One region of the Paraglaciecola sp. IT1134 genome, then DNA from elsewhere that is predicted to be linked to it. Evidence: predicted binding sites of a transcription regulator. Region 1 holds the regulator's gene; each other region holds the start of a gene.
The links. Region 1 encodes LexA, which represses DNA repair genes until DNA is damaged. Its sites were predicted from a motif close to TACTGTATNNNNATACAGTA; they were not measured.

Region 1 (3,289 bases):
CTGCGGCGTAAAAAAAATGCCCCGCCCCGGCGTAAAATTCCACCTACCGGCCAGAAATTCAAGTTAATGCCAGCGGCAATATGCGGGGTGACCAAACCCTGATGATAAATCACATAAGTCAGCAGCAAGTAATCCATATGGCTTCGATGGCAGGGTACGTAAATGATCTCGTGGCCGGTTTGCGCCAGCGTGCGCACTTTGTCTGCATGTCTTACCTCTATGCCGTTGTATACCTTGTGCCATATTTTGGTCAGCAGGCGATCTCCTAGCCGCACTAAGCCTTCACGGTAATCTGCGGCAATCTCGGTCACATATTTGCGCGCTCGTAACTGGGCTTGTTGGTGAGATAATTGTTTACTTCTGGCTTCTTCATCAATCGCCCGGCGCACGGAATCTGCGCCCAAAACGCTATTATATAGCTCCTGACGCTCAAGTAATGTCGGGCCGATCAGGTTTTGACGACGACGGTGAAAATGGGTGCCGGCTAAGCGGATCAATTTGTGACCAATTTCTTCATCTGAGCCGGGAAGATCTGCCATGGTACGTGATGAAACGGCTTTGCTATAGCAGACAAAATTGTCCCGACCTAAAAACAATACAATAAAAAATTTGCGTAACCAACTGGGAGAGACCTGATGAGCGATGACATCTGACCAGCCAGAAAATTTGCGCCCAGGGGCCCGGCCCCAAAAAATAGATACGGGCACAATTTGCAGATCGAGATCCGGATTATCCCGGTGTATTTGAAATAATCGAGTCACATCGTCAGCGATATTGGTGATTTTGACTCTTCGAGTCAGCACCGAACGGGGTTGTTGCAAAAACAGGCAAGCTGCTAACTCGTGACCGGCAATGTGAATGTTGTCCGTCGGTTTAGGTAAGCCCAAAGAGTTAGTAGACATTTTCAAGGCCAGCTGATCGGTTACCGAATGGGTGCGTAGCAAATAGATGATGGTTTTATTTTTATCGATACCCAACTCGGTTTCGATGTCAGTGGGAATACTGTTGACTTTTACCAGCCACTTTACCGGAACCGAAATGAATGCAAGCAGCAATTTATGCAGCCAGACCATAGATTTTTACCTTGAGAATTGTCGACAGATCTAGGATAACACGACATTTTCATTTTTTATTGACTGGCAAAGGATTTGGCCTAAATATCTCGGGGCTAACTCATTATCTCAACAAAAATTTGAGATCTGCTAACGACTGTATATACTCACAGTTAAACTGTATGAAATAACAGGCTGTTTATGCGTCCACTAACTCCCCGTCAAGAAGAAGTACTGCAATTGATCAAAAACACTATGTTGGAGACCGGTATGCCACCGACTCGAGCAGAAATTGCCCGTAATTTGGGTTTCAAATCCGCCAATGCGGCCGAAGAACACCTTAAAGCCTTGGCCCGCAAAGGGGTGATCGAAATCTTGCCCGGTACATCCAGAGGGATAAAACTAACCACGCCCCTAGAAGATCAACTGGAAGACCTGGGTTTGCCTTTGATCGGACGGGTAGCAGCCGGTGAACCGATACTCGCTCAAGAGCATGTTGAAGGCCATTACAAAGTGGATCCAGCATTATTTAAGCCCAGTGCAGATTTCCTATTGCGCGTAAATGGCATGAGCATGAAAGATATCGGTATTTTAGATGGTGATCTATTAGCCGTGCATAAAACCACTGACGTGCACAATGGCCAAGTTGTTGTGGCCCGTTTAGACGACGATGTGACTGTTAAAAGATTAGAGAAAAAAGGACGTCAGATTCTGCTGCATGCTGAAAACGATGACTTTAAACCTATCGTTGTGGACTTGGCTACTCAGCCCTTCAATATTGAAGGGATTGCCGTAGGGGTTATTCGCAACGCTGACTGGATGTAATTTTTTTCAAACTTTATTTAGAGTGATGAGAGATCCTTTCATCACTCTGTCGATTTGGCGCTAACATCACTGAACCCAGTTAATACGCCGATTGGACTGCCCAACCTACCTGGCTCGCCCTCCGCTTTGTTGCAAAAGTATCAACCTAAGCCACTGATAACTTGATTAAAAAATGTTCGTTTGGATATAAAATAATCAAAAACACTGGACTCTTGGCCCCTTTTTGAGTAATTCTTAGTGTTCAGTTAACAAATGCATAACAAGCCTGTCTTATTCTAAGCCTAAAATGTGCAATACATCATTCAAGGGTGCTTTTTTTGGCAAAAAGTAAAGAGCGTTTGGCAGATAGGGGTGTCGAGTGAATAAAATTTTGTTAAGGGTTGGAGCGGCTATGGGCACGTTCATAACAACTTCAGCTTTCGCAGAATCAGTGTCGGGTGCGGATCAATATCAATTGAATATGCGCAAGGGAGTAACAGATCTCAGTGTCGAGGTTTACGATCTGCATATGCTGATGTTCTTAATCTGCGTGGGAATAGCGATAGTTGTGTTTGGGGCCATGTTTTACGCCATGCTGTTTCATCGTAAATCAAAAGGTGCGAAACCAGCCAATTTCCATGAAAGTGTCAAAGTCGAAATCGCCTGGACAGTCATTCCTTTTATTATTCTTATTATCATGGCCGTGCCGGCCGCCAAAACCCTAATTGCCATGGAAGATGCCAGCGAGCCTGATGTCACTATCTTGATTACGGGTTCTCAATGGAAGTGGAATTACAAGTATATGGATAATGATGTCGAATATTATTCAAGGCTTGCCACTCAACCAGAGCAGATTTCCGGTAAGTTAGCTAAAGGCGAAAATTATTTGTTAGAGGTCGATCGGCCCCTGGTAATCCCCACCGATAAGAAGGTGCGTTTCTTGATAACCTCTGATGATGTTATCCACGCATGGTGGGTGCCGGATTTTGCGATTAAACAGGACGCGAACCCCGGGTTTATCAATGACGCCTGGGCTAAGGTCAATGAACCCGGCGTTTATCGTGGTCAATGCGCCGAATTATGCGGCAAGGATCACGGTTTCATGCCCATAGTGGTGATTGCTAAAGAGCCAGCGGAATATGACCAATGGATAGCTAAACAAGAAGCAGTGCAGCAGCAAGCCCAAGCCGAAGAGCAGCGTCTGCTGTCCATGAACATGTCCAAGGAAGACCTGATGGCAACGGGCGAAAATGTCTATATGGCTAATTGTGCGGCATGTCATATGCCAAATGGTGAAGGCCTTCCCGGGGTTTTCCCAGCATTGAAAGGCAGCACAATCGCACTCAATGATATGGCGGAGCACATCAATATTGTATTAAACGGTAAGTCTGGCACCGCCATGGCTGCTTTCGCCAAACAACTGGGCATGTCTG
Region 2 (3,289 bases), 120 kb from region 1:
AAATTTGATTGTTCAATTAGGCGCTGGGTTAAGTGCTCAGCCATTTAATAATGTACAAGACTTTGACAACTTCGTAGAACGCTTAGATGGGTTTGCAGTGTGGATGGATCAAGCCCTTAGTAACATGCGAGAAGGGATAAAAGTTGGCGTAGTTCAACCTAAACCCGTTGTGGAGTCGATGATCCCGCAATTTAAAGCATTGCTTATTTCTGATCCAACACAAAGCACTATGTTCAATCCATTAAACAATACAGACAAACTAACCGAACAAGATAAAACACGTCTTACTGCTGCCTACACCAAGGTTATTGGAGTTAAGCTCATACCTGCATTCGCCAGAATGGCCGAATTCTTAGAACAAGAATATTTACCAGCAGCACGACTGTCAGATGGTATGGGTGCATTACCCGACGGCAAAGCATGGTATGAATACGCGATTAAAGGCAACACAACCTTACCGTTAAGCGCTGAAGAGATCCATCAAACAGGTCTAAGTGAAGTAAAACGTATCCATAGTGAAATGATCAAAGTAGCTGAACAAGTCGGTTTTGATGGTGACTTGCCAAGCTTTTTTAACTTTTTAGAAACAGACAAACAGTTTTATTTTGAATCTTCAGATGAGGTGCTGGCTGCCTACAATGACATTAAGCAAAAAATTACTCCTTTGTTGCCCAAATTATTCAGTGTGATCCCTGAATCAGATTACATTATAAGGCCTTACCCTGAATCTCAGGCAAAGTCGGCTCCCGGCGCATCCTATATCCCCGCGGCTCCAGATGGCTCTCGACCTGGTGTATTCTTTGCCAATACATACAACTTGAAGGGGCAACCTAAATTTGGTGTAGAAACACTGTCAATACACGAAGCCGTACCAGGCCATCATTTTCAAATCAGTATTCAAAATGAAGTCAAAGGATTACCCAAAATTCGTCAACAAAACTTCTATACCGTATATGCCGAAGGTTGGGCATTGTATGCTGAAAGTTTAGGTAAAGAACTTGGTATGTTTACTGATCCCTATCAATACTATGGCAAGCTTGATGCTGAACTTTTTCGCGCGATGCGTTTAGTAGTAGATACAGGCTTACATGCAAAGGGATGGACCCGAGAGCAGGCAATTCAATATATATTAGATAACTCGACTATGGTGAAAAGCTCAGCCACATCAGAAGTTGAACGTTACATGATAATGCCTGGACAAGCGCTAGCCTACAAAACAGGACAACTTAAGCTAAAACAGTTGCGTCAGTTTGCCGAAAAAGAATTAGGCGATAAGTTTAATATTAAGCAGTTTCATAATCTCATTTTACTGGACGGCCCGTTACCCATGCCATTACTTGAAAGAAAGGTTTTTGAGTGGGTTAAGTCTAGTTAACCTGCTGATTTAAAATATTTAAGTTATAAATTAATCAGCCCAAATACTCTGGGCTTTTTATATTATATTATTTCGGATTTGCCCTAACAACTGTATGCGTGTACAGTAGTTAAAATATGAATCCAATTATTAATCACCTTAAAAATAAGCGCCTGATTTGGCAAGCGAGCCAAACCAGTGGCCCTGCAAACACCTGCTATACCGGTTTCGAGGAACTGGATCAGCATTTACAGGGAGGTTTTCCTGAACAAGGGGTAGTGGATATCAATTCACCTATAGGGATAGGTGAATTACGTTTATTATTACCCAATTTTTTGCTGCGCCAACAGCAAGACGACAAATTATTGGTTTTTATTGCCCCGCCGGCACAGCTTAGTAGTCAAATGCTATTTGAATTTGGGTTTAAGCTTGAACAAATCCTGATCATACAAACAAGCACTGCTCAGCATGCCCTGTGGGCGGCAGAACAATGCCTGAAAAGTGGTTGTTGTGACGGTATTTTGCTGTGGCAACAGGCACTGGAAATATGTCAGGCGAAACGTTTACAGCTAGCAGCAGAAAAAGGCGCCGCCCTGGGGGTAATTTTTCGCAGCGCCGATCAAAGCCGTTTTTCGTTGCCCGTTCCCCTGGCTTTAACACTGGCGGCGGATACCCAAGGAATTAACGTTTGCATCAGCAAACGTAAAGGCGGTGCCAGAACCGAAGCATTTACAGTAAACATGCAGCACCGTTGGCCTACCCTGACTCTCACCTGCCCAACGGATAATGTCTTGCCCTTCCCCCACAGCCGCACCGGGTAACCACTATTTAATGCAGGCGTTATGGTTATATCTACATTTCCCACATTTGCATTTGGACTCGCTGAGCAGCTCCAAATTAGCCGTGTGCGGCTCCCCGGTGAGCTATCCCCAAGTGGTTTTACACCCGGTGGATAACCAGGTGGTGCAATTGAATCAACAAGCCCGGGATGCCGGCATACGTATGCACATGTGTTTGGGAAGTGCGGTAGCACTTAGCCGGGACTTGCAGGTCATTCCATTTAATCAGAAAGTTGAACAAGACCAACTTAAACAAATAGCGGAATGCCTTTATTTGGTTACTTCTGATATTTGTTTTTTTTCTCCTCAGGGATTGCTATTACGGGTGCACAATATGTTGCGTCTGTATGGAGATTTGGCGACTTATTGGAAGATTATCAAATACCAACTGATAGCCATGGACGCCACCTATCACTATGCCACAGGGCCCTCCCCCTTCGCTGCCAAGCTGCTAGCCGTTAGCGGCGTTGATGAGATTGATGATAATAAACTTAAAATGACCCAGCAGATTGCGCGTGCGCCGATAAAATATAGCGAGTTACCCCCTAAGGTGGTGGCAAAACTGGCAAATTGCGGGATCCAGCTTATAGGGCAGCTACTTAATATTCCTGGCAAAGAATTAGCCCAGCGCTTCGATGCACAGCTGCTAACTTATCTGCATAAACTAAGCGGTGAGTCTCAACACCCCGTTAATTTTTATCACCCCGTTGATAAATTCAATCGTTACCTGGAGCTACTGTACGATCTTGACAATGTCGAACGTTTGCTTCGACCAACTGAACACTTATTAACTGGGCTTGAACACTTTCTATTGATGCGAGATAGCTTGACGCAGCAGCTTAAGCTCACCCTTTACCACCGAGATCAGACTCAGGTTGAATTAGAAGTGGGTGCTGAGCAAGGAGAATATCTGGCCAAACGCTGGTTGATATTACTCAGCTTGAAACTTGAAAACCTAAACTTGGCCGCGCCGGTATATGCGATAAAGATAACCACCGGCACAACCTATGTTAGAACGCCAGACAAAGGCGATTTATTTTCCACTAAACAGGGCATGGTTTCTCGCTTGCAGCTCGTATCTTTACTGCAGGCGAAA
Region 3 (3,289 bases), 750 kb from region 1:
CCGCCACCGAACTTGGCGAGCATGAACATGATTCTCACCTGTTGAATGTCAGTTACGCCCTTAATCGTCAGCTGGCGATAACGCTGTTCAGTTATCTACTAAACAACCAAAGTGCGAGTATTTTATCCAGCGATACCTTGGGGTTGAGATTGGGCGGCTCAGTAAAACCCGCCAGCATTAAATACGGTTATACCCTTGAATACGCGCACCAGTCTGATAGCCATAAAAATCCTTGGAAGTTTAACGCCGACTACTGGTTAGTAGAAGGTAGTGCACAATATAGAAGTCACCAGCTGGCGTTGTCATATGAAAAAATTGGCGAAGATAACGGTTTTAGTTTTGCTACCTCATTAGGAACCAATCACAAGTTTCAGGGCTGGGCAGACGTGTTTAACGGTTACCGCCTTACAGGCGGAATAAGTGATGTTTACCTGACCTATAAAGGCAGGGATGGCAAACTGCGCTGGCAAATTGTAGCCCACCAGTTTAACGATGCCCAAGGTGAGCGATCAGTGGGTCATGAGCTGGATGTGGAATTGGCCTATCGCTTAGATAGAGAATGGGAATTCAAGTTTATCGGTGCTAAATATTTTGCCGATCAAGGCTTTGGCAATACGCCGGCAACCCAGCAAGATTTGTCAACCTGGATGGTTTCTGCGGCCTATAATCTATAACGGCCCAGGTTCAACTGACGGGCCAAACTATTGCCAATCGTCGGCATTACCATCATGACTGATCATTATGCCTTGCTGCTCATCATAAAAATCATAAAGCTCGTCAGGCATGGGGTTTTGCCTGACATCCAAAAAAGTCAGCTTGTTCAGACCGGTGATCTGTAGATCTTCTAATTTATTATCAAATAGGTAACCCGTCTCCAGGGAGGTTAACGGCGTAATATCCAGTTTAACCAGTCGATTTTGCATCAGCCTGATTTTTTTAACGGCTGTTAGCCCGCTCAAGTCCAGGGTGGTTAATTTGTTACGAAACAGGTAAAGCGTTTCAAGTTTGCTTAAACCGGCAATTCGCAACTCGGTCAAATCATTATTAGCTAAGTTGAGTAGTTGCAAATTTTTAAGCGGCCGCAGATCCAATTGCGTCAAATTATTATTGAACAAAGATAAATGGATCAAGCTGGTAAGTTGTTGCACCTCATCTGCCGACTCAATTCCGGCTTGATGGCACTTCAGTTCAGTCACCTCGAATACTTCTTGCCAGCCATGCTCTTGTGCCTGCTGCTGCACGCAGCTCTGAAGATTTTTATCTCTCCAGGGGATATCACTAAGCAACTGCTCGGCGTAAACATTAGAGGCAAACCAGCACAAAATGACCAAATATAGGGCGCGCATACTCTTTCCTTGAATTTTATTGATAAAGCTTAGCACGCCTCAAACCATAGCAACTAGTGTACAGCGAACAGTTTATATACTTTAAATAAAAGCCCCAAGACACCATCCGTTTAGGGTGGTTTCGGGGTGATCAATCACCTTTGACTTGACTGAGCTGATATTACATAACACATTCTTTAGGCTGCCAGAGTTCTACTTTGTTACCCTGGGAGTCGATGAACCAGCCAAATCCTCCGTCGTCTTCTGCTTGGATCTCAGCGACTATTTGTGCCAGAGTCTGGTGGAGATTGTCGGCTATCAGATTAACCATATAGGAAGCCGTCGAGGAGGCAAAGTAATGACTATCATTTAAAAATGGCGACCCGGCACTCCCCCCCGTGAGGCATACTTTTAGGGAACAGACTCGCTCCATAAGGCGCTCGCACTGGCATGTTCAGCCATTTTTGTTACCACTGACCTGGCTCTACTGGATCGTCACATTTCAAAAACATACCACCTACACTATGATACTGGCCATAATTTATCTCCTTTTACCTTTCATCCTTGAAACTGCATGGTTGTTGGCTACCTTGGAGTTGCGCCGCCTAGGTATTTATTACAACTAACACTGGGTTGAAAACCTTGCTACAATACTGTTTTTTCATACAGTAATTTTTATGATTTTATACATCGCTGAGAAACCGAGTTTAGGTCGGGCCATCGCCCAGGCTGTTGCCGGGCAACAGCATAAACGGGACGGCTATATTGAACTGGACAACGGCGATTGTGTAACCTGGTGTATAGGTCATTTATTAGAACAAGCTGAGCCAGATAAATATGATCCTGCCTACGGTAAATGGTCATTGGCGCACTTGCCCATCGTGCCGCAAAAATGGTTGCTGGTTCCGAAAAAAAACACCCTCAAACAGCTTAATGTAGTGAAACGTTTGTTAAAAACCGCCAGCCACATCATCAATGCCGGTGATCCGGACCGAGAAGGGCAGTTACTGGTCGATGAAGTGATCACCTATAGTGGGGTAAAACAGCCGCTAATTGCCAGTGCCGGGCGTTTACTCATAAATGATTTAAACATCAATGCGGTTAAAAAATCATTGCAGAATATACGCTCTAATTACGAATTTTCGGGTTTGTCTACTTCCGCACTGGCCCGATCCCGCGCCGACTGGTTGTATGGTTTAAACTTGACCCGGGCCTATACTCTGCTTGGGCAGCGTGGTGGTTTTAACGGTGTATTGTCAGTTGGACGGGTGCAAACCCCGGTATTGGGTTTAGTGGTGCGTCGCGATCAAGACATCGATAACTTTGTGTCTCAACCCTTTTTCGAGGTTTTTGCCACTCTGGAAACCCAAAACAAAGAAACATTTGCGGCCAAGTGGCAGCCAAGTGCGGCCTGTGAGCCCTATCAAGATGACGAGGGCCGAGTGATATCGCGAAAGTTGGCGCAAACCGTGGTCAACAAAACCCAGGGCCAAACGGGGGTGGTGACAGCAAATAAGATTCAAAACAAACAAAATCCACCCCCTTTGCCTTACAGTTTATCGGCCCTGCAAATTGACGCGTCCAAGCGCTTTAATTTATCACCTAAATCAGTACTGGATATTTGTCAGGCGCTATACGAAAAACACCAGCTAATCACCTACCCCCGCTCTGATTCTCGTTATTTACCCCTGGAACACTTCACCCAAGCGCCATCGGTACTGAGTGCGATTAAGGCCAACATTCCATGCCAATGTGGGGAGGTGGATAATGCCGATAGCTCGTTAAAATCCAAGGCTTGGAACGATAAAAAAATAGACGCGCACCATGCCATCATTCCCACTAGTCGGCTAAAATCCCTCTCGAGTTTAAGCACTGATGAAGGCAAAATTTATCAACTGATTTGCACGCAATATTTGATGCAATTTTATGGGCCACACAAATATCAGGAGCAAATAGTAGTAGTG

Region 2: a site for LexA is predicted at 1,464-1,483, ahead of imuA (translesion DNA synthesis-associated protein ImuA). Genes of this name have one in related genera too.
Region 3: a site for LexA is predicted at 1,977-1,996, ahead of AC3RV5_RS19625 (DNA topoisomerase III). Genes of this name have one in related genera too.

The regions. Positions count from the first base shown of each region.
Region 1 covers NZ_CM176486.1:5,252,271-5,255,559, reverse strand. The annotation lists gene plsB (glycerol-3-phosphate 1-O-acyltransferase PlsB) at 1-1,073, opposite strand, end outside; gene lexA (transcriptional repressor LexA) at 1,254-1,877, shown strand; gene coxB (cytochrome c oxidase subunit II) at 2,269-3,289, shown strand, end outside.
Region 2 covers NZ_CM176486.1:41,750-45,038, reverse strand. The annotation lists gene AC3RV5_RS00190 (DUF885 domain-containing protein) at 1-1,375, shown strand, start outside; gene imuA (translesion DNA synthesis-associated protein ImuA) at 1,492-2,175, shown strand; gene AC3RV5_RS00180 (Y-family DNA polymerase) at 2,273-3,289, shown strand, end outside.
Region 3 covers NZ_CM176486.1:4,503,044-4,506,332, forward strand. The annotation lists gene AC3RV5_RS19610 (alginate export family protein) at 1-674, shown strand, start outside; gene AC3RV5_RS19615 (hypothetical protein) at 702-1,346, opposite strand; gene AC3RV5_RS19620 (VOC family protein) at 1,507-1,656, opposite strand; gene AC3RV5_RS19625 (DNA topoisomerase III) at 2,003-3,289, shown strand, end outside.